Regions from separate parts of the Tistrella bauzanensis genome, predicted to be linked through region 2. Evidence: riboswitches for the same ligand, from Rfam matches in the RefSeq annotation. Region 2 holds a riboswitch; each other region holds the start of a gene.
The links. Region 2 has a riboswitch for S-adenosylmethionine ahead of metA (homoserine O-acetyltransferase MetA). Riboswitches for the same ligand answer to the same signal wherever they lie in the genome.
Positions count from the first base shown of each region.

Region 1: linked by a shared signal. The riboswitch ahead of metK (methionine adenosyltransferase) and the one ahead of metA (homoserine O-acetyltransferase MetA) in region 2 are both predicted to bind S-adenosylmethionine.
Region 3: linked by a shared signal. The riboswitch ahead of metZ (O-succinylhomoserine sulfhydrylase) and the one ahead of metA (homoserine O-acetyltransferase MetA) in region 2 are both predicted to bind S-adenosylmethionine.

Region 1 covers NZ_BMDZ01000012.1:49,293-56,480, forward strand. The annotation lists gene lnt (apolipoprotein N-acyltransferase) at 1-1,067, shown strand, start outside; gene IEW15_RS07440 (helix-turn-helix domain-containing protein) at 1,418-1,822, shown strand; SAM riboswitch at 1,938-2,013, shown strand; gene metK (methionine adenosyltransferase) at 2,150-3,319, shown strand; gene trmB (tRNA (guanosine(46)-N7)-methyltransferase TrmB) at 3,425-4,204, shown strand; gene rimP (ribosome maturation factor RimP) at 4,656-5,150, shown strand; gene nusA (transcription termination factor NusA) at 5,160-6,770, shown strand; gene IEW15_RS07465 (RNA-binding protein) at 6,806-7,188, shown strand, end outside.
Region 2 covers NZ_BMDZ01000007.1:110,350-117,537, forward strand. The annotation lists gene IEW15_RS05230 (Rrf2 family transcriptional regulator) at 1-188, shown strand, start outside; gene IEW15_RS05235 (NADP-dependent oxidoreductase) at 207-1,130, opposite strand; gene IEW15_RS05240 (ester cyclase) at 1,127-1,603, opposite strand; gene IEW15_RS05245 (LysR family transcriptional regulator) at 1,712-2,641, shown strand; gene metA (homoserine O-acetyltransferase MetA) at 2,650-3,570, opposite strand; SAM-I-IV-variant riboswitch at 3,614-3,728, opposite strand; gene IEW15_RS05255 (membrane-bound PQQ-dependent dehydrogenase, glucose/quinate/shikimate family) at 3,952-6,432, shown strand; gene IEW15_RS05260 (thiolase family protein) at 6,933-7,188, shown strand, end outside.
Region 3 covers NZ_BMDZ01000058.1:337-7,524, reverse strand. The annotation lists gene IEW15_RS19500 (hypothetical protein) at 1-118, shown strand, start outside; gene IEW15_RS19495 (ABC transporter substrate-binding protein) at 346-1,557, shown strand; gene IEW15_RS19490 (ABC transporter permease family protein) at 1,559-3,307, shown strand; gene IEW15_RS19485 (ATP-binding cassette domain-containing protein) at 3,304-3,951, shown strand; SAM riboswitch at 4,040-4,119, shown strand; gene metZ (O-succinylhomoserine sulfhydrylase) at 4,177-5,451, shown strand; gene apaG (Co2+/Mg2+ efflux protein ApaG) at 5,625-6,032, shown strand; gene folE (GTP cyclohydrolase I FolE) at 6,491-7,138, shown strand.

The sequences.
Region 1 (7,188 bases), on a different contig from region 2:
TGGGCCTGCTGGCGGTGCTGGTGTTCACAAGCCCGGCTTTGCTGGTGACGCGCGCGGCCGGTGAGCGGCGGCCGGCCCTGGCGCTGGCGGTACTGGTTCTGCTGGTGGTGGCGGGCAGTGCCGGATGGGGTATGGCGCGGCTGTCGGAGACCGCGACGGCGATGGTGCCGGATGTGCGGTTGCGGCTGGTGCAGGCGGCAATCGACCAGCGCGAGAAATGGCGTGGCGGCATGCGGGCGCAGCATATGCGTGCCCAGATCGACCTGACCCGCGGCCCGGGCTTCGACCGCATCAGCCATGTCATCTGGCCGGAAACCGCGGTTGGCTATTATCTGGAACAGGATGCCGAGCCCCGGATGGCGCTGGCGGCGGCGGTGCCGTCGGGCGGGCTGCTGATCACCGGGGCGCCGCGGGTGGAGTGGGTGCGGCCGCCGGCCGGTGCGGCCGACGGGGCCGAGCCGACGCCATTGATCTATAACAGTGTGCTGGCGATCGATGGCGCCGGGCGCATCCAGGGTGTGTATGACAAGGCGCATCTGGTGCCGTTCGGCGAATATGTGCCGCTGCGCAGCCTGAACCCGTTCCCCAAGCTGACCGAGGGGACGATGGATTTTTCGGCCGGCCCCGGCCCCGCCACACTGGCGCTGCCCGGCCTGCCGCCGGCAAGCCCGCTGATCTGTTATGAGGCGATCTTCCCCGGCGCGGTCACTGCCGGGGCCGACCCCGCCACCCGGCCGGGCTTTCTGCTGAACGTCACCAATGACGGCTGGTTCGGCCTGACCGCCGGTCCCTTCCAGCATTTCGCCGCCGCCCGGATGCGGGCGATCGAGGAAGGCCTGCCGCTGGTCCGTGCCGCCAATAACGGCATATCGGCGATCGTCGACCCGCTGGGGCGGATCGTGGCGCTGTTGCCCCTGGACCGGCGCGGCGTGCTGGATGGCCCGCTGCCGGTGGCGCTGGCACCGACCATCTATGCCCGGATGGGCGACGAGGCCGCCGGCATCGCGGCCCTGCTGGTGATGGTGGCAGGTTTTCTGACCACACGCCGCAATACCGGTGCTGCCTGAGCATTCACAGGATCTTGATATATTTTCGCATGACCTTCTCGTTATCTTGCAGTGTCTGATTGCTGACTTTTCTTCCTGAGGAAATCCCGCAGGACGGTTGGATCAGCGATCTGATTTTCCCCCGGAGAGTCAGTAGACTACTTTGCGATGTCGAGTCTGCGGGATAAGCAACTGATGCGTGTTCAACCTGTCACTGGAGGCGAGTGTGACCGGGAATGCAACCCGGAATACGCGTTTCATGCAGCCCCATGCGCGCGCCGGGGTTGACCCATGCCATGGCGTGATGTCATCTATCCGGCTGGTAACAGGTCGGAAACGAGGCCTGCGGGGTGCGAGGAGGGATGACGCGGATGGTGACGAGACTGAACCCGATTGACGCTCATGTCGGTGGACGCGTGCGGTTGCGCCGGCAGCTTCTGGGGCTCAGCCAGGAAAAGCTGGGGCAGCGGGTGGGACTGACCTTCCAGCAGATCCAGAAATATGAACGCGGCACCAATCGCATCGGCGCGGGCCGGCTGTTCCTGATCGCCCATGCATTGGATGTGCCGGTATCGTTCTTCTATGATCAGGCAGAAGCGGTGGCGGGAGGACGCGGGCTGATCAGCGTCGACGACGGCTTCGACTGGGCGGTGATGGAAGGCCCGGACGCCCAGATGCTGGCCTTCGACTTCGCCCGCATTCCCGATGCACGCACCCGCACCCGTGTGATTGATCTGGCGCGGTCGATGAGCGACGCGATCGGCACCGGTGCCTGAAAAACGTGCTTGATTCCGGAAGCACGTCGTGGAAGTTTCATCCGAGGGTTTGAGCAAAACCAATGCGCGAAAATCACATGTCCCGCAAGCGTGACCTGTGAGAGCGTGGGTATGCCAGATCATCCGTGGTCGGATTTGTGCCGCTTGCCGCCACGTTAAACAGTGCGCTAAGTGGGCTTGGTGGGCGCATTCCCGTGTCAACCCGCCGAGAACCCAGACGCACGGAGTCCATCGTAGGCAACCGGCGGGCTGAAAGCCCGCGAGGTTGCCCGGACCGTGGTCGGAGCCACGGTTCGTCGTCGGTTCTTGAGGGGTTGAAGACGCGTCATGGCCCGCAGCAACTACCTGTTCACCAGCGAGTCGGTCTCCGAAGGCCATCCAGACAAGATCTGTGACCGGATTTCGGATGCCGTTCTCGACCATCTTCTGTCTGCCGACCCGTTCTCGCGGGTCGCCTGTGAAACGCTCGCGACCACCAATCGGGTGGTGATTGCGGGTGAGATCCGCTCCAAGGGCGACACCTCGCCCGAAACCATCGAGCAGGTGGCGCGCGACGTCATCCGCGACATCGGTTACGAGCAGGACGGCTTCCACTGGCGGACCGCCAGGATCGAAGTGCTTCTGCACGATCAGTCGGCCGATATCGCGGTCGGCGTCGATGCCGCCGGCAACAAGGATGAGGGCGCCGGCGACCAGGGCATCATGTTCGGCTATGCCTGCCGGGAAACCGACGCGCTGATGCCGGCGCCGCTCCACTATGCCCACACCATCCTGCGCAATCTGCGTGCGGCCCGCCGCTCGGGCGACGTGGCGCTGCTTGGCCCCGACGCCAAGAGCCAGGTGACCCTGCAATACGAAGGCGGCAAGCCGGTGGGCGCCACCTCGATCGTGTTGTCGACCCAGCACATCGCCGGCGTCACCCAGGACGAGGTGAAGGCCGCCGTGCGGCCGATCATCGAGGCCTCGCTGCCTGCGGGCTGGATGTGCGACGACGCCCATCTCTATATCAATCCGACCGGCAATTTCGTGATCGGCGGCCCGGATGGCGATGCCGGCCTGACCGGGCGCAAGATCATCGTCGACACCTATGGCGGTGCAGCACCCCATGGTGGCGGCGCCTTCTCGGGCAAGGATCCGACCAAGGTCGACCGGTCGGCCGCCTATGCCGCGCGCTATCTGGCGAAGAACGTGGTGGCGGCCGGGCTGGCCGATCGCTGCACCATCCAGCTCTCTTATGCTATCGGCGTGTCGCATCCGCTGTCGGTCTATGTCGACACCCACGGCACCGGCACGGTTGACGAGGCCAGGCTGGAAGCGGCGATGCGCGAGGTGATGAACCTGACCCCGCGCGGCATCCGCGAGCATCTGCAGCTGAACAAGCCGATCTTTGCCCGCACCGCCTCCTATGGCCATTTCGGGCGCGAGCCCGAGGCCGATGGCGGCTTCTCGTGGGAGAAGACCGATCTGGTGGAGGCGATCAAGCAGCTTGTGCTCTGATCCTGATCCATGCGATCAGCAAGGGGCGGCATCCGGAGATCCGGGTGCCGCCCGCTTTTTTGTCGACAGCCCACCCCTCTGACCAGCCCGGACACCGGACAGCCGATGACCGTTTCAAGCCATAAGCCCGCCGCCCCGCCCGCCGCCACGACCGTCTCTGATGCCGATGACGCCGACAGCCATGGCGACAGTGTTGGTCGGCGCCACTTCGGCCGCCGCATCGGCCGGCCGCTGAAAGCCAATCGCAGCCGGGTGCTGGAGCAGACGCTGCCGGCGCTGGCGATTGCGCTGCCGCCGCGCGGCGAGGGCGGGTCGCTGTCGCCGATCGACCCCTATGCGCTGTTCGATCATCCGCCGGCGGCGCTGGCGCTGGAAATCGGCTTCGGCGGCGGTGAGCATCTGATCGCCAGGGCCGAGGCCGAGCCCGACACCGGCTTCATCGGCTGCGAGCCCTATATCGGCGGCATGTCGGCGCTTCTGGTTGAACTGGAGGTCCGCGGCCTGCGCAATGTACGGGTGCTGGGCGATGATGCCGCCCGCCTGCTGGACGTGCTGCCCGATGCCTGTCTCGACCGGGTCTATCTGCTGTTCTCGGACCCCTGGCCCAAGCGCCGCCACGCCAAGCGCCGTTTCATCCAGCCCGAGACGGTGGCGGCGCTGGCCCGGGTGCTGAAGCCGGGCGGCGAGCTGACGGCCGCCACCGATCATACCGATCTGTGTGCCTGGACACTGGCCCATGTTCGCGCCCATCCGGCCTTCACATGGACGGCACGCCGGCCAGGCGACTGGCAGCGGCGGCCCGACGGCCAGATCGAGACCCGCTATGAGGCCAAGGCCCGCGCCGCGGGACGGGTGCCGGTGTTCATGCGGTTTCTGAAGACCTGAGCATTTTTCTGGGGGGCTGCGTGCTTTTTCCGAAGATCCGGCGTGTTTCCAGCGCGGAATCGCTCTGGGCGGCCTTGTCTGGCCGCAGTGACACCCCCACGTTCGCTGAGGCGCCGATTGCAGGCAGGCGAGGTTGCGGCGGATGGACGGCGGGGCGCGGGCGCCCCCGGGGACAAACTCCTTGCGGTTCCGTTACATATGCGTATATTGACCGTCGTCCGCGTTTGCGGACCGCCGGCGATCCCGCCAGCGCCCAAGCCGACGAGCCTTCCGCCCCGGTGAGGGACCGGAGGGGTATCCGGCGTGGGCACGCCGGAGGTCGCGGTCACATGCAGCTTCCGCCGGGTGGGCCTTGGGCCCGCCTTTTTTTGTTTGTGCCGCGTCGGACCATCACCTGTGTCGGGCCAGTCGCCCGCGCCGGTCTGGCCTCGCCCCGCCACTGGAGGAGCGCATGGACGTCGTTCGTCGTATCACCGAGCTGATCGAGCCGGCCATCGGCGATCTCGGTTACGAGGTCGTGCGCATCGTGTTCCGATCGGGCACCAACGCCACCTTGCAGATCATGGCCGAGCGCACCGACGGTCAGTTGATGACGGTCGATGACTGCGCCGAGATCAGCAATGTCGTGTCGGCGCTGCTCGACGTCGAGGATCCGATCACCGAGGCCTATGCACTTGAGGTCAGCTCCCCCGGCATCGACCGGCCGCTGACCCGGTTCAAGGATTTCGAGCGGTTCGCCGGCTTTGAGGCCAAGATGGAACTGCGGCGCCCGCATGAGGGCCGCAAGCGGTTCCGCGGTCGGCTTGCCGGCGTGCGTGATGGCGGGCTGGTCGCGATCCGTCTGGATGACGGCGCTGAAGCGGCCCTGCCTTTCGACGAGATTTCGTCGGCGAAGCTGATCCTCACCGATGAGCTGATCGCCGCCGTCCAGGATAACCGGAGCTGAGTGCGCCCCATGGACATCAACTTCAACACCGGCCCGGTCCGGCACGAGCTGCTACAGGTCGCTGACGCGGTTGCCCGCGAGAAGTCGATCGACCGCGACAGCGTGCTCGAAGCCATGGAACAGGCGATCCAGACCGCGGGTCGGCGCAAATACGGCCAGGATCACGATATCCGGGCCACCATCGACCGCAAGACCGGCGAGATCCGTCTGTACCGCTATACCCAGGTGGTCGACGAGGTCGAGGACGAAGCGACCCAGACCACGGTTGCCGATGCCCGCCACCGCAAGCCCGACGCCGCCCCCGGCGATTTCCTGGTCGACCCGCTGCCGCCGATCGATTTCGGCCGCATCGCCGCCCAGACCGCCAAGCAGGTGATCGTGCAGAAGGTGCGCGAGGCCGAGCGCCTGCGCCAGTTCGACGAGTTCAAGGAACGGGTCGGCGAGATCATCAACGGCATCGTCAAGCGCGCCGAATATGGCAGCGTCGTGGTCGATCTGGGCCGCGCCGAAGCCGTGATGCGCCGCGATGAACTGCTGCCGCGGGAAAGCTTCCGGGTCGGCGACCGGGTCCGCGCCTATATCTATTCGGTGCGCGAGGAACCCAGGGGGCCGCAGATCTTCCTGTCGCGCACCCATCCGATGTTCATGGCGAAGCTGTTCGCGCAGGAAGTGCCCGAAATCTATGACGGCATCATCGAGATCAAGGGCTGCGCCCGCGATCCGGGATCGCGCGCCAAGATCGCGGTGACCAGCAACGACAGCAGTATCGACCCGGTCGGTGCCTGCGTCGGCATGCGCGGCTCGCGGGTGCAGGCGGTGGTTGCCGAACTGCAGGGCGAAAAGATCGACATCATTCCGTGGTCGCCCGATACCGCGACCTTCCTGGTCAATGCGCTGGCCCCGGCGGAAGTCGCCAAGGTGGTGCTGGACGAGGATACCCAGCGGATCGAAGTGGTGGTGCCGGATGAACAGCTGTCGCTGGCCATCGGCCGGCGTGGCCAGAACGTCCGCCTGGCATCGCAGCTGACCGGCTGGGACATCGATATCGTCACCGAGACCGAGGAGTCGGAGCGGCGCCAGGAACAGTTCCGCGAACGCTCGCGGCTGTTCATCGAGGCACTGAACGTCGACGAGGTGATCGCTCAGCTTCTGGTGACCGAGGGCTTCGAATCGATTGAGGAAATCGCCTTCGTGGCCGAGGATGAACTGTCGGGCATCGAGGGTTTCGATCCCGACGTCGCGGCCGAGCTTCAGAACCGCGCCCAGGTGTTCCTGGAAGCCCGCGACCGGCGCATGGACGACAAACGCCGCGAGCTGGGTGTCGAGGACGCGGTCGCCGAGATCGAGGGCATGACGCCGCTGATGCTGGCGCAGCTGGGTGAGAAGGGGGTGAAGACCCTCGACGACCTGGCCGACCTGTCGGGCGACGAGCTGATCGAGCTTCTGCCCGCCGGCACGCTGGACGAGGCCGAGGCCAACCGCATCATCATGGCCGCCCGCGCCCATTGGTTCGAGGACGAACCGGCGGCTGGCGAGGTGGCGGATGACGGTGACGCCGTCGGCGCCGAGGCTGGTGCTGGTGATGCGGCCGATGCCGGCGTCGACGGCGCCAAGGCCTGATATGAACGCGGCCCGGAACCCCATGGCGCCGGGCCATGAACGGAGCGATGATGGTGGTGGCGATCGATCCGGCAATGCCGGACGGCATGGTGGCGATACCCGACGCGGCGGCAGGCGACGACCTGCCGACCGATGCGGGGCCGCGCGACCGTGCGCCTGAACGCCGCTGCATCGTCAAGGGCCGGAGCGGATCGCCCGACGGGCTGATCCGTTTCGTGCTCGACCCCGAAGGGCGGGTGGTCGCGGATGTCGACGCCAGCCTGCCGGGACGCGGTGCGTGGGTGACTGCCGATCGGGCGTCACTGACCATCGCAATCAAGCGCCGGTTGTTCTCAAGAGCCTTCCGGACACAGACGCAGGTCGGCGATGACCTGATCGGGACGGTCGAGCGATTGCTAACTGCCCGGTGTTTGGAATA
Region 2 (7,188 bases):
ACCAGCCCGATTGTCTGGTGGAACAGGCGGTCAACGCCACGCTCGCCCAGGCGATGCAGGCGGCCGAAGCCGTCCTGCTCGACCGCCTGGGCCAGGTGAGCATCGCCGATATCGCGCGCGATTTCGACCGCCGCTTCAGCGCCCTGACCGGTGCGACGGCCGGACGGCTGGTGATGGAGCAAGGCTGATGGCGCCGGCTCTAGGTATCAGCCCATGGCAATGATAATCTTGCCCCGCGCCCTGCCCGATGCCTGATGACGCAGTGCCGCGGCCAGATCATCCAGGGCCACCACGCGATCGATTGGAACCGTCAGGCCCGCGGTCACGATGGCGTCGACCATGGCCTGAAGCCGCCGGCCGCTGGAGCGATGGAAGACGAAATCCGCCTCAACCCCATATGCGGCGGCCAGCGCCGGATCGGGCGCCTCCGAGATCGCAAGCAACCGGCCACCGGACCGCAGCACGCCGAATGACCGCCGCTGGGTCTCGCCGCCGATGGTGTCGAGCACGACATCGACCCCTGAGGCCACCGCGGCGAACTCGTCGGTGCGATAGTCGATAACCTGGTCGGCACCGAGCCGGCGGGCAATGTCGATGCCGGTTCCCGATGCCGTTGCGATCACCCGCGCGCCGGCCATGCGAGCGAACTGAATAGCAAAACCGCCGACGCCGCCCGCCCCCGCATGTACCAGAACCGTCTGGCCCGCGCGCAGAGCCGCCATCTCGATCAGGGCCTGCCATGCGGTGCCGGCGGCGGTGGGAATGCCGGCGGCATCGGTCAGCGACAGCCCTGCCGGCACGGGCACCAGATGATCGGCGGGTATCGCCGCAGAGCCGGCCATGGCGCCACCACGGGTGGGATCGCTGCGGCCGACAACATGATCACCGGGCCTGAACCGCTGCACCTGGTCGCCCACCCGTGTCACGACACCGGCCAGATCGGTGGCGATGGTGTGTGGAAGATCCACCGGAAACACCTCATGCATCCAGCCGGCATGCATCTTCACGTCCAGCGGGTTCAACGCCGCGGCCTTGACCTCGACCAGAACCTCGTCGGGGCCGATCGCGGGCTGTGCCACGCTCTCGACAATAACCTCGGCACCATAGGCATGGAATCGTGCCGCCTTCATGACCCGGCCTCCGTCGACACCACTGGCCAGGCGCCCACCTGCCCCAGCCAGCCGAACCAGTCCTCCAGATGCCAGGTATGGGTCAGCCGGCCATCGGCGATGGCATGAAATTCGTGGATCGCGATCTGGAACGATCGCCCGGTCGGCGCCACCCCGAACCAAGGGCCGGTATGGGTGCCGGTGATGACGGCCCGCACCGCCACGCGACCGGGCTGGCCGATCATGTCGAGTATAGTGATCTGCAGATCGCTGAAGGCGGCAGCGAACGCCAGGATCAGCGGTTTCATCCCCGCGCGGCCCGGCTGCTGGTGCGGTGCCAATGGGATGTCCTGCCAGTCGATGGCCACCGCCTGGTCCAGAAGATCCGGATTGCCGTCACTGAAGGCGCGATAGAGCAGCTCGACGACACGGCGGTCGTCGGCGCCCAGCCCCTGCGGGCCGGGCTGTTCCTGATGGTGTAGCGACATGGCCATGGGTCCGGTCGTCCTGAATGAGAGTTGATGTCAGCGTCACCCCCACAGGAATAGGCCCGGCTGCATCATCATTGAAATCGATAGAGAATATATGTGAACATCCACCGCATGGATCTTCATCGCATCGACCTCAACCTGCTCATCGCCTTCGACGCACTGATGACGGAACGCAGCGTCACCCGCGCCGGTACCCGGATCGGGCGCAGCCAGCCGGCCATGAGTGCGGCACTGGCGCGGTTGCGCGCGCTGATCGGGGATGACCTGTTCGTCCGGGCGCCGCACGGTCTGCAACCGACACCACGGGCGATCGATCTGGCCGAACCGCTGGCTCAGGCGCTGGCCCAGATAGACCGGGCATTGGGCGCTGACCGGACTTTCGATCCCGCGACCGCGACAACCGCGATCTCGCTGGGCATATCGGATCATCCGGGCCTTCTGATGCTGCCACGACTGCTGGACCGGCTGCGGCATGACGCACCGGGCATGGCCCTGCATGTCCGCGACATCGCGGCCCGAGACGATGCAATCGCGATGCTGGATGCCGGCACGGTCGATATCGCCGTTGGCGTTCCGCCCACCGCAACCGGCGGCGGTCGGATCCTGCACCAGCCGCTGTTCAGGGAACGCTTCGTCTGTGTGCTGCGGAAAGATCACCCGGCCGCACAGGCACCGCTGGATCTGACCGCTTTCCTCACGCTGTCGCATCTGCTGGTCTCGCCCGAAGGCGACCAGTTCGGGCAGGTGGACGCGGCTCTGGCGAGACGGGGTCTGAAACGGCACCTGGCCCTGACCCTGCCCCACATGTACGCGGCGCCGCTGCTGGTGGCGCGGTCGGACCTGATCGCGACCCTGATGGAAGGCGTGATCATGGCCTCGGGCCATGCCGATGCACTGGTGATGCTGCCACCGCCGCTGGATCTGCCGACCGTGCCGTTCGTCATGTCATGGCACCGTCGCAACGACACCCATCCCGGCCAGCACTGGCTGCGCGGCCGAATCGCCGCCCTTGGCGATGCCGGCCGCGACCATGGCGATTGACCGTGCCGTCAATCGGCGCCGATGGCCTCGATGTCGAATGGCGTGGTCTGGTAGATCTCGTTGATCCAGTTGCCGATCAGCAGATGGGCGTGGCTGCGCCAGCGGTTCTCCGGCTCCCGGGTCGGGTCGTCCTTGGGAAAGTAGTTCTTCGGCACCTGAATGGCATCGCCGGTCGCCACATCGCGCTGGTATTCCTCGGCAAGCGAGGTCCGGTCGTATTCAAGATGATTGAACATGTGCAGCGAGCGGTGCCGCGGATCGTCGAGCAGGCACAAGCCGGCGTCGTCACTGTCGGCCAGCACGGTGATGCCGGCATCCCGGGGCAGATCCTCGCGCCGGATCTCGGTCCAGCGTGATACGGGAATCGAGAAGTCGTCGGAAAAGCCGCGCAGATAGGGCGAGGCCGGCGCCAGATTGCGATGCCGGAAAACGCCAAAGGCCTTTTCCGGCAGGTCATGCTTGGGCACACCGTGGAAATGATGCACCGCCGCCTGCGCGCCCCAGCAGATATTGAAGCAGCGATGAACGTTCGTCTGGGTCCAATCGAACACGTCGCACAGCTCCCCCCAATAGGTGACCTCTTCAAAGGGCAGCCGTTCAATGGGGGCACCGGTGATGATGAAACCGTCGAAGCGCTCCGACCGGATATCGTCCCAGCTTCGATAGAATGAACTCATATGATCAACGGATGTATTGCGCGCGACATGGCTGCCGATGCGGATCAGCGACAATTCGACCTGCAGCGGCGTCGCGCCGATCAGACGCGCGATCTGGGTTTCCGTCCGGATCTTGTTGGGCATGAGATTGAGCAGCCCGACCCGCAACGGCCGGATATCCTGCCGTATGGCGTCGGTCTCACGCATGACCATCACGCCTTCGGCTTCAAGCGTGCTCCGGGCCGGCAGGTCATCGGGAATCTTGATCGGCATCGACGCGTTCATCCTCCGACGTAGTGCGGGGCTGGCGCCGTGGCGTGATCCGATTGATTGCCGGTTCGGCCACATCCTCCCCCATGAAACAGGCGGGAGTGCCACCTTGCCCGGTCGGCAGGTTGGCGTTGGGCGCGCCCCAACTCTTGATGTCGCGTCAGTTGTAGGGGAGATTTCCGGCCGTCTCAAGGGGCAAGTATGACCGCCTGCATGGCGCTGCATGCCCGGATGATCGCCACGGAGCGGAGGCATCGATCGGAAACAATTCGCCCGACGTGCTGTTGGGGGCGCAAGCCGGCCGTCATCGATGCCGACGGTCACTGGCGCCGGTCGTGTCACCCGGCCCGGCCGGATGCCGCAGTCCGAACCGGAGCGTTCATCATGCGAGACCTGCTTCATCCGCCCCGCCGGCCCGGCGGGATCGTGCTGATCACCGGCATCCTCGTCGGATTGATCGGCCTTGCGCTTGCGGTCCTTGGGGGCTGGCTGCTCTACCTGGGGGGTACGCCATATTATCTTGTCACCGGACTGCTGCTTGTGCTGAGCGGCACCGTGATGTCATCCGGCCACCCGGCCGGCGTATGGGTCTATGTGGCGGTGCTGATCGGCACAATCGCCTGGGCGATCTATGAGGCAGGCCTCGACGGCTGGGCGCTTCTGCCGCGACTTGTCGCGCCATTGGTGCTGGGCATCTGGATCTTGTCGCCGTGGGTGGCAGGCCGGCTCTTGAAGGCCCCCGGGCATGGGCAGATTGCCGGCCACAGCCAGGTCCGGGCGGTGTCGTGGGGCGGCATGCTTGCCTGTATGGTTCTGATCGGTCTCGTCTTCGCGGCGGGTTACCGGATCACCGACATGCGCTATGCCCGCACCGACGACACATCGGGCTGGACGGTCGGGGCACAGGCGCCCGCCGACCGCTTCATCGCCAGAGCGGACTGGCGATCCTATGGCGGCACCCATGCGAATGACCGGTTTTCGGCGCTCGACCAGATCACCCCCGACAATGTCGCCCGCCTTGAAAAGGTGTGGTCGTTCTCGACCGGCGACATGCCGAAGCCGGGCGAGAAAAAGCGCGGCCGCGAATTCAGCTTCGAGGCGACCCCGATCAAGGTGGATGATTCGCTGTATCTGTGCACACCGCACCGCGACGTGATCGCGCTCGACGCGACCACGGGCGAACGGCTCTGGCGCTTCCAGCCGGGCGGGGACATGTCGCACAACATCTATCAGGCCTGCCGCGGCGTCTCGTATTTCGAGGCGCCTGAGGGCACGCCCTGCCGGCAGCACATCGTCTCCACCGCCTCGGACCTTCCGCGTCTGTTCGCGCTCGACGCCACGACCGGCAAACCCTGCGAGACGTTCGGCGACGAAGGCATGGTCGATCTGCGCCAGAACATGGGGCCGGTGCCGCCCGGCTTCCATTTCATCACCTCGCCACCGATGGTGATGAACGGCAAGATCGTGTTGAGCGGCTGGGTCTATGACAATCAGACGGTCGGTGAACCATCCGGCGTGATCCGCGCCTTCGATGCCGTCGATGGGCATCTGGCATGGTCCTGGGATCTGGGGCGCAATCCACCGACCGACCCCCTCGGCCCAGACGAGGTGTATACGCGCGGAACCCCCAATGGCTGGGGCGTGTATTCGGCCGACCCGCAGCTCAATCTGATCTATATTCCGCTCGGTAACGCGACGCCCGACTATTATGGCGGCGGCCGGCGGCCGTTCGACGAGGCCTATTCCGGCGCGCTGGTGGCGCTCGACGCGACGACCGGCCGAGAGCGCTGGCATTTCCAGACCGTGCATCACGGCCTGTGGGACTTCGACCTTCCGATCGGGCCATCGCTGGTCGATCTTCCCGATGGCGATGGCGATGGCGATGGCGATGGCGGCACGATCCCTGCGCTGGTCCAGACCACCAAGCAAGGCGAGATCTTCGTGATCGACCGGCGCAGCGGTGAGCCGATCGCGCCGGCCGAGGAACGGCCGGTGCCGCAGGGCGATATCCCCGGCGAACGCTATTCGCCGACCCAGCCCTTCTCGGTCGACATGCCGTCGCTGAGAGCGCCGAAGCTTCAGGCGACAGACATGTGGGGCGCCACGCCGATCGACCAGTTGCTGTGCCGCATCACCTTTCACCACATGCGAGATGACGGGCTGTTCACGCCGCCCGGTCTGACACCCACCATCGGCTGGCCGGCGTTTGACGGTACCTCCGACTGGTACGGCCCGACCATCGATCCGGCGCGGAAGCTGATGTACATCAACACCACTTTCATGCCGTTCAAACTGAAGATGCTGCCCTATGAGAAAGGTTTCGCGAAAGATCTCTACCAGCCCTGGAGCGGCTGGGGAGAGCCATATCCGCAGCCGCCGTTCAGCAACAATCCGCAGCATGGCACGCCATTCGCAATCAAGGTCGACCCCTGGCTGAACGTGCTGGGCGTGCCCTGTGCCCGTCCGCCCTGGGGGCAGATGCAGGCGATCGACCTCGTGAGCCGCGAGATCGTGTGGAAACGGCCGTTCGGCACCACACGCGACATGGGCCCCTTCGGTCTGCGAATGCCTGTTGGTCTGCCGACTGGCGTATTCAGCATGGGCGGCAGTGCCGCGACCGCCAGCGGGCTCATTTTCATTGCCGCGACCACCGATCAATACATGCGCGCCCTCGATGCCCGCACCGGGCGAACCCTGTGGCAGGTCCATCTGCCGGCTGGCGGCAACGCCACGCCGCTGACTTACATAGGCGCGGACGGTCGGCAATATGTGGTCATCGCCGCCGGCGGGCATGGTGGCATCAGGTCTCGCAATGGCGACGAGGTCATCGCATTCGCTCTCCCACAGAGGGACGCGCAGGATTGACCGGCTGGGTCGGCCGCGCGGAACCGGCCGGCCCCGATGTGGCCTGTGGCCGTGATCCGGGCGACTCCGTGACCGACGGAACGAAGGCCTGCCCGATCAGGTCGTCCTTGGAGCTGAAATTCTTCGCCCGTGCCGTTGACATTTACATGATGATTATCATATTTATGATCTATGATGATGCCTGTCATGAATATGAGCCCCACCAGGGAAGGGCAATGCCATGACCGCCATCCCATTCATCACCGGCGCCTCTGCCGGTATCGCAACCGCTTCTCGCGAAGGATTTGCGCGCCGTGGACGCTGGTCGGCTTCGGTCGCCCGTTCATCGCCAATCCCGATCTGGCGGAGCGACCGCAAGCCGGCGGCCGCTCGCGGCATTCATCCCGGCGACGCTCTATGGTGCGGGTATCGCGGACTATGCGGACATTGCAGCCGCAACATCGCCTTCCATCATCTGAACGCTGCGCCATCGACGCCGACATCAAGGTCTGGAGAACATCATGAGCACGCGTCACATCATCCTTGGCCATCCGGTCCGCACGGCGATCAGCGCCTATAACGGCGCGCTCAAAGGCGTGCCGGCAACCGACCTCGGGGCCATGGTCGTGCAGGAAGCCCTTCGACGCGCAGGGCTTTCAGGCGATGACATCGGCACCGTGGTGATGGGCAATGTCATCCAGGCCGGCAATCGGATGAATCCGGCCCGCCAGGCAGCCATCGGCGGCGGGCTTCCGGTTTCCGTGCCTGCGCTGACCG
Region 3 (7,188 bases), on a different contig from region 2:
GCGACAGATGTTGGAGCAGCGCCAGGAGGCCGAACGCCAGCGGGCAGCCATGGAACAGGCCGAGCGTGAGGCGGCTGCCCGTCAGGAAGCCTTGATGCTCGCCGCCCGCCAGCGCTGACCACCGGGGCCCGTACCCCGCAACCTGTAGCAACCCTGACCTGTGCACAGCCGGGGTCAGACCATTCCGGCTTCAAGCTTTCGTGATTTGCCGCAGACACCCGGTTCCGGCTTATGGTGGGGGCCATCAGGCAAACGAGCGGCCGGGGAGCGGGCACGATGACGGCAGGTGTGGCGAGAACGGGCGGATGGCTGCTGTCGGCGGCAGCCGCGCTGCTGATGGGGTTGATGGTGCATCAACCGGTGGCGCGGGCGGCGGAAGCCGATGCGCCGGCCGGCGCGCCCGCCGACGACACGGCGGCCTGGGATGCCGTGCTCGCCGAGGCGCGCGGCCAGACCGTGCGCTTCAATGCCTGGGGCGGCGACCCCAAGATCAACACCTTCATCGCCGATATCGGCCGGCAACTGGCCGCGTGCTGCGCGATCACGCTTGAACAGGTGAAGCTGGCCGATACCGCCGAAGCGGTGGGCCGGATCCGCGCCGAGGCGGCGGCAGGCCGGCTTCAGGATGGCGGCTCGATCGACCTGCTGTGGGTGAATGGCGAGAATTTCGTGGCGCTGCGGCAGGCGGACCTGCTGTATGGCCCGTTCCTGGACCGGCTGCCCAATGCCCGGACGATCGACCTTGACGCCAACCCGGCGCTGACCTCCGACGGCCATATCCCGGTCGACGGTTACGAGGTGCCCTGGGGCCTGTCGCAATTCGCACTGGTCTATGACCGGGCGGTGACCCCGCAGCCGCCGCGCGGCCCCAAGGGACTGGCCGGCTGGATCGGCGCCCATCCCGGCCGCTTCACTTATCCGGCGCCGCCGGATTTCATCGGCACCACCTTCCTGAAGCAGATGCTGGTGATGCTGCTGGACGATGCCGGCCGGGCCGCGCTGGCGGCACCTGTCGACCCCGCCCGCGCGCCCGCGATCACCGCCCCGTTGTGGGACTGGCTCGACCGCGTGCGGCCATCACTGTGGCGCCAGGGACAGGCCTATCCGCCAAGCGGCCCGGCGCATGAACAACTGCTGATCGACCGGGCGGTGGATCTGGGCTTCGCCTTCCATCCGGGACAGGCGGCATCGGCGATCGCCGCCGGGCTGATGGCCGACACCGCCCGGGTCGCCGGCTGGTCGGGCGGCGGCATCGCCAATGCCCATTTCGTGGCGATCCCGCGCAATGCTCCGGCCAAGGCAGCGGCGATGGTGGCCGCCAACCATCTGATTTCACCGGCAGCCCAGGCCGCCAAGCTGGACCCGGCGGTGTGGGGCGACATGACCGTGCTGGCGGCGGACCGGTTGAGCGATGACGGCCGCGCCCGCTTTGCCGCCATCGATCTGGGTCCGGCATGGCCGTCGGATGACGAACTGGGCCCGGCCCTGCCCGAACCGCATCCTGACTGGACCGGCTGGCTGGAAGCCGAATGGGCGCGGCGCTATCTGGGCGGCTGAGATGCAGATCCCGAACCCGGCCGGGCCGGCCGCCTTCCGCCCGGCGGCGGTGATCCGCCCGTCCTGGCCGCTGATGGCGGCACCGGGCGCGGTGATCCTGCTGCTGGCCGTGCCGCTGCTGGGCGGGCTGGCGGCAACCGGGCTGGCCGCTGCCGATGGCGCCGCATGGCAGGTGCTTGCAACCGAACCCGGCATGCTGCACGCGGCCCTGATCAGCCTGTGGACCGCGCTTGCCGCCACCCTGCTGTCGGTGCTGCTGGCCGGCGGCATGGCCGCAGGCCTGGCCGCCCTGCCCGGCTTCGGCCGCATGGCCGAACGCGCCGCCCTGGTGATGGTGGCGGCCCCCCATGCGGCGGTGGCGGTTGGGCTGGCACTGCTGATCGCCCCCACCGGGCTGATCTTCCGCGCCGTCAGTGGTGGTGGCGACGCCCTGCCGCCGGACCTGGCCGTCCCCGGCGACCGGTTCGGGCTGTCGCTGATCGTGGGGCTGGTGATCAAGGAAACCCCGTTCCTGCTGGCCCTGCTGCTGGCCGCACAGGCGCGGCTGGGTGCCGGCGCCGTGCTGGCCCGCGCGCGCTGTCTGGGCTGGCGCCCGGCCAGCGCGTGGTGGCGGATCGTGGCGCCACAGATCTGGCCGGTGCTGCGCTGGCCGGTGGTGGCGGTGCTGGTCTATGGCATCGGCACGGTCGATATGGCTGTGGTGCTGGGGCCGAGCCTGCCGCCGAGCTTCGCCGTGCGCAGCCTGTCGCTGCTGTTCGATGCCGACCCCGCCCGTGCCGCCGCCGGCCATGCCGCCGCCCTGGCGCAACTGGCGCTGGCAGCGGTGGCGGTGGGCATCTGGTGGCTGGGTGAGCGGCTGGCGCGGTTCTGGCTGGCGGGCGGTCGCGGCGATCATCCGGCCCGCATCGATCCACCGCTGGTGCGACGGCCACGCCAGCCCGTGGCGCCGGCGCTGTCGGGCCTGTCGGGGCTGGTCGGCGGTCTGGCGCTGCTGCTGGCGGCCGCCAGCCTTGCCACCCTGGTGATCTGGGCGCTGGCGGCAAGCTGGCGGTTCCCCGATCTGCTGCCCATGCGCTGGGCACCGGGCCGGCTGGCCGATACCGTGGCGCTGCTCGGCTGCGTCATCGCCCGCACGGTCTGGCTGGGGCTGCTGCCGGTGGCCATCGCCCTGCCGCTGGCGGTGCTGGTGCTGGAACGTGAGGCTTTGGGTGCAGACGGCGGAACCGGGGCCGGCCGCTCGCTGTCGCAGGCGGCGGAGGCGCTGGTCTATCTGCCGCTGCTGCTGCCGCCGGCGGCATTTCTGGCCGGCATCCGCGCCTTGGCGCTGCGCCTGGGGCTGGACGGCACGGTTGTGGCCGTAGTGTGGTGCCATCTGCTCTATGTGTTCCCCTATCTGTTTCTGGCGCTGCGCGAAAGTTATCGCCGCACCGACCCCCGGCCGCGGCTGCTGGCGCGCAGCCTGGGCCGGGGGCCGGGCGGCGCCTGGGTGGCGGTGATGCTGCCGCTGACCGCGCGGCCGATGGCGATTGCCGCCGCGATCGGCTTCGCGGTCGGTGTGGCACAATATCTGCCGGCGCTGATGATCGGCGGTGGCCGGCTGCCGGTGCTGGCCACCGAAGCCGTCGCCGCCGCATCCGGCATCGACCGGCGGGCGGCATCGACTGCAGCCCTGCTGATGACCGCCCTGCCCGCCATCGGCTTCCTGCTGGCCAGCCTGATCCGCGCGCCGGCCCGGGCGGTGCGGCAATGACCGCCGGGCTGGTGCTGGACCGGCTGGCGCTGCGCATCCATGACCGGCCGCTGATCGGCCCGCTGGATCTGACGGTGCCGGCAGGCGTGATCGGCGCCGTGGTCGGGCCGTCCGGCGTGGGTAAATCCACCCTGCTGGCGGTGATCGCCGGTATTGCCGGGCCGGGTGTGACCATGGCCGGCCGGGTGTGGCTGGATGGTACTGCCATCGACGGCCTGCCGCCCGAGGCGCGGCGCGTGGGGCTGATGATGCAGGATGATCTGCTGTTCCCGCATCTGACGGTTGCCGCCAATATCGGCTTCGGCCTGCCCGCCGGGCTGTCGCGGGCCAGGCGCCGGGCCTTGATCGACGCGGCACTGGCCGAGGCGGGCCTGGCCGGGCTGGGTGGTCGCGACCCGCTGACCCTGTCGGGGGGGCAGCGGGCGCGGGTGGCGCTGATGCGGATGCTCGTGGCACGCCCGCGCATGGTTCTGATGGACGAACCCTTCGCGCGGCTGGACCGGCCGCTGGCCCACAGGCTGCGCACGGCCGTGTTCGCCCGCATCCGCGCCGAGGCGGTGCCGACGCTGATCGTGACCCATGATCCGGACGAGGCGGCGGCGGCCGGCGGGCCGGTGCTGGATCTACAGGCCGCGGATGGGTGAAAGATGCTGATATCTTCAGGACTTGACCCCCGGTCGCGCCCGGGCGTATCGTGGCGCCCTGATGTCGCGGGGCACGTGTGGCTTGTGTCGGCGCATCCGTGGGGATTTGGGCCGGCCGGCTTGCGGACCACGTAAATCTCGCTGCTAAAAGGTCGGGAGCGGGCGCAGAACGGATTGTGCGTCGACCCGGCCAGAGGCCGGGTTTTTTTATGCGGACATGTGACCATGCGGGAAGACGGGGGCCGGAACGGCGTCGAGGACGAATGTGCGGCCGATGACGGGCTGTGGGAGAGCGATCGGGGTGGCGGCGACAAGCCGGCGGCCGGCGCCGGCCGCCGGCAGGCGACGCTGGCGGTGCGCGGCGGGCTGGACCGCAGCCCCCATGGCGAGACATCGGAAGCGCTGTTCCTGAATTCGGGCTATGTCTATGACAGCCCGGCCAGGGCCGAGGCCCGGTTCAAGGGCGAGGAGCCCGGCTTCGTCTACAGCCGCTATGGCAACCCCACGGTGCGCACCTTCGAGACCCGGCTGGCGGCGCTGGAAGGTGCCGAGGCCTGCCGGGCCACGGCATCGGGCATGTCGGCGGTGTGGACCGCCCTGGTCTGCCAGCTCCGCCAGGGCGACCATGTGGTCGCGGCCGAAGCGCTGTTCGGATCGTGCCAGTACATCCTGACCGAATTGCTGCCCCGGTTCGGCATCGAGACCAGCTTCGTGCGCGGCGACGACATCGCGGCCTGGTCGGCGGCGGTGCGGCCGAACACCAAGGTGTTCTTTCTGGAAACCCCGTCGAACCCGCAGCTCGAACTGATCGACCTTCAGGCGGTGGCGGCGGTGGCACGCGATTGTGGCGCCAGGCTGGTGGTCGACAACGTGTTCGCCACGCCGATCCTGCAGAAGCCGCTGCAGCTTGGCGCCCATGTCGTGGTCTATTCCGCCACCAAGCATATCGACGGCCAGGGCCGGGTTCTGGGCGGCGCCATCCTGTCGGACGAAGCCTTCTGCGATGGCGAGCTGCGCAATTTTCTGCGCCATACCGGCCCGACCTTGAGCGCCTTCAACGCCTGGGTGCTGCTGAAGGGGCTGGAAACCCTGCCGCTGCGGGTGCGGGAACAGACCCGGGCCGCCACCGCGCTGGCCCGGCGGCTTGAAAACCATCCGGCGTTGACGCGGCTGATCTATCCGGGCCTCGCCTCGCATCCCCAGCATGCCCTGGCACGCCGGCAGATGCGGGGTGGCGGCACGGTTCTGGCGCTGGATTTCGCCGGCGGCAAGGACGCCGCTTTCCGCTTTCTTGAGCGTCTGGAGGTGGCCGACATCTCGAACAATCTGGGTGACAGCAAGACCTTGGCCACCCACCCGGCCACCACCACCCATCAGCGCCTGACCGCCGACCAGCGGGCCGCCGTGGGTATCACCGAAGGGCTGGTGAGGGTGTCGGTGGGGCTTGAGGATGTGGAGGATCTGGCGGCCGATCTGGGGGCCGCACTCGACGCCGCATAACCGCTGGCGAGGCCCGTCTGCCGATTAGGGCTTGCGCTCGGCACTGGAAATCCGCTGCATTGGTCGCAATATTGGCTTCGCAGACCCTTCGAGGCCGGCATGCGGGCGGGTTTGCCGGGGTGGGGACATCGGTATGGTGTCGCCATGATGCGACGATTGAGCAGGTGGGGATGATGGCGGCGGAACACGAATACAGCGCGACAACCCGCTCGATCATGGTGGCGGTGCGTCCGTTCTATGTCGACGACCAGTCATCGCCGGAAGACGGGCAGTTTGTCTTCGCCTATCACATCCGGATCGAGAATCACGGCGCGGACACGGTCCAGTTGCGCAGCCGCCACTGGCGGATCATCGATGCGCTGGGCCGGCTTCAGGAGGTGCGCGGCCCGGGCGTGGTAGGCGAGCAGCCGGTGCTGGCACCGGGCGAGAGCTTCGAATACACCAGCGGCGCACCGCTGGCCACGCCGTCGGGCATCATGGGCGGCAGCTATCAGATGGAGAGCGCCGCCGGCGAGATGTTCGAGGTCGAGATCCCGAGTTTCTCGCTCGACAGCCCCCATGCCGCCCAGACGATAAACTGACCGCCGGCCCCCGGTCGCAACCGGATGAGGGGCCCGCCTCTGGCAATCCGCGCCGAATGGACTAGATCTGGTCTGAACCCCTTTGGGGCGCGCACGCAGGGACAGCCGGCACCGGGCGCCGCACGGTCGTCCGCGATTTTCGCCGTGGACGGGCTTGCAGGGGTAGCTGGCAAAACCTATAGTAGAAGTTCCATCAGGCAGGTGCAGGGCGATCTCTGGTTGCATTGCCCCATCCTGCCACCGGTTCGCGGACCGGGAGGCCGCCGTATCGCGGCCAACTGTTCCGCGTGATCACGAGAGCTGCCAGGGCATGTCCGCACCGATGATCCGGCTGGCGGGTGCCCACGTAAAACTGACAGCTTTCGTACGATCGGCCCGCCGCAGACACGACGCCCCGCGCAGCTTTTGCCAGCCGGGCGACGTGTCCAGCCGGCCGCACCCTGGGAGTTGCTTGAGCAATGACACGCGAAAACGTGCTGGCGGTGAAACTTGACGGCCAGGTGAAGACCCCGGACGCGACCTCTGCGGCGCGGCCGGACCGCGCCGAAGCCGAAGCCGCCGTGCGGACCCTGATCCGCTGGGCCGGCGACGATCCCGACCGCGAAGGCCTGCTGTCCACGCCCGATCGCGTGGTCCGGTCTTATGAGGAATTCTTCGCGGGCTATGCGCAGGATCCGGTCGAGATCCTGCAGCGGACCTTCGAGGAAACCGACGGCTATGACGAGGTCGTGGCGCTGCGCGGCATCCGGATCGAAAGCTATTGCGAGCACCACATGGTGCCGATCATCGGCGTCGCCCATGTCGCCTATCTGCCGCGCAGCCGTGTGGTCGGCATCTCGAAGCTTGCCCGCGTGGTCGAGGCGTTTTCGAAGCGCCTGCAGATCCAGGAGAAGCTGACCTCGCAGATCGCCAATGCGATCGAAGAGGTGCTGAAGCCCAAGGGTGTTGGCGTGGTGATCGAGGCCGAACACCAGTGCATGAGCACTCGCGGCGTTCACAAGCCCGGCGTCAGCATGGTCACCAGCCGCATGCTGGGCGAATTCCGCCACAACCCGACGCTGCGCCGCGAATTCCTCACTCTGATCGGCAACCCCGCCGGGTTCTGATCGCGGCGGCGACACATCCTGAAGCATGAAGAAGGCCCCGCCGACAATGC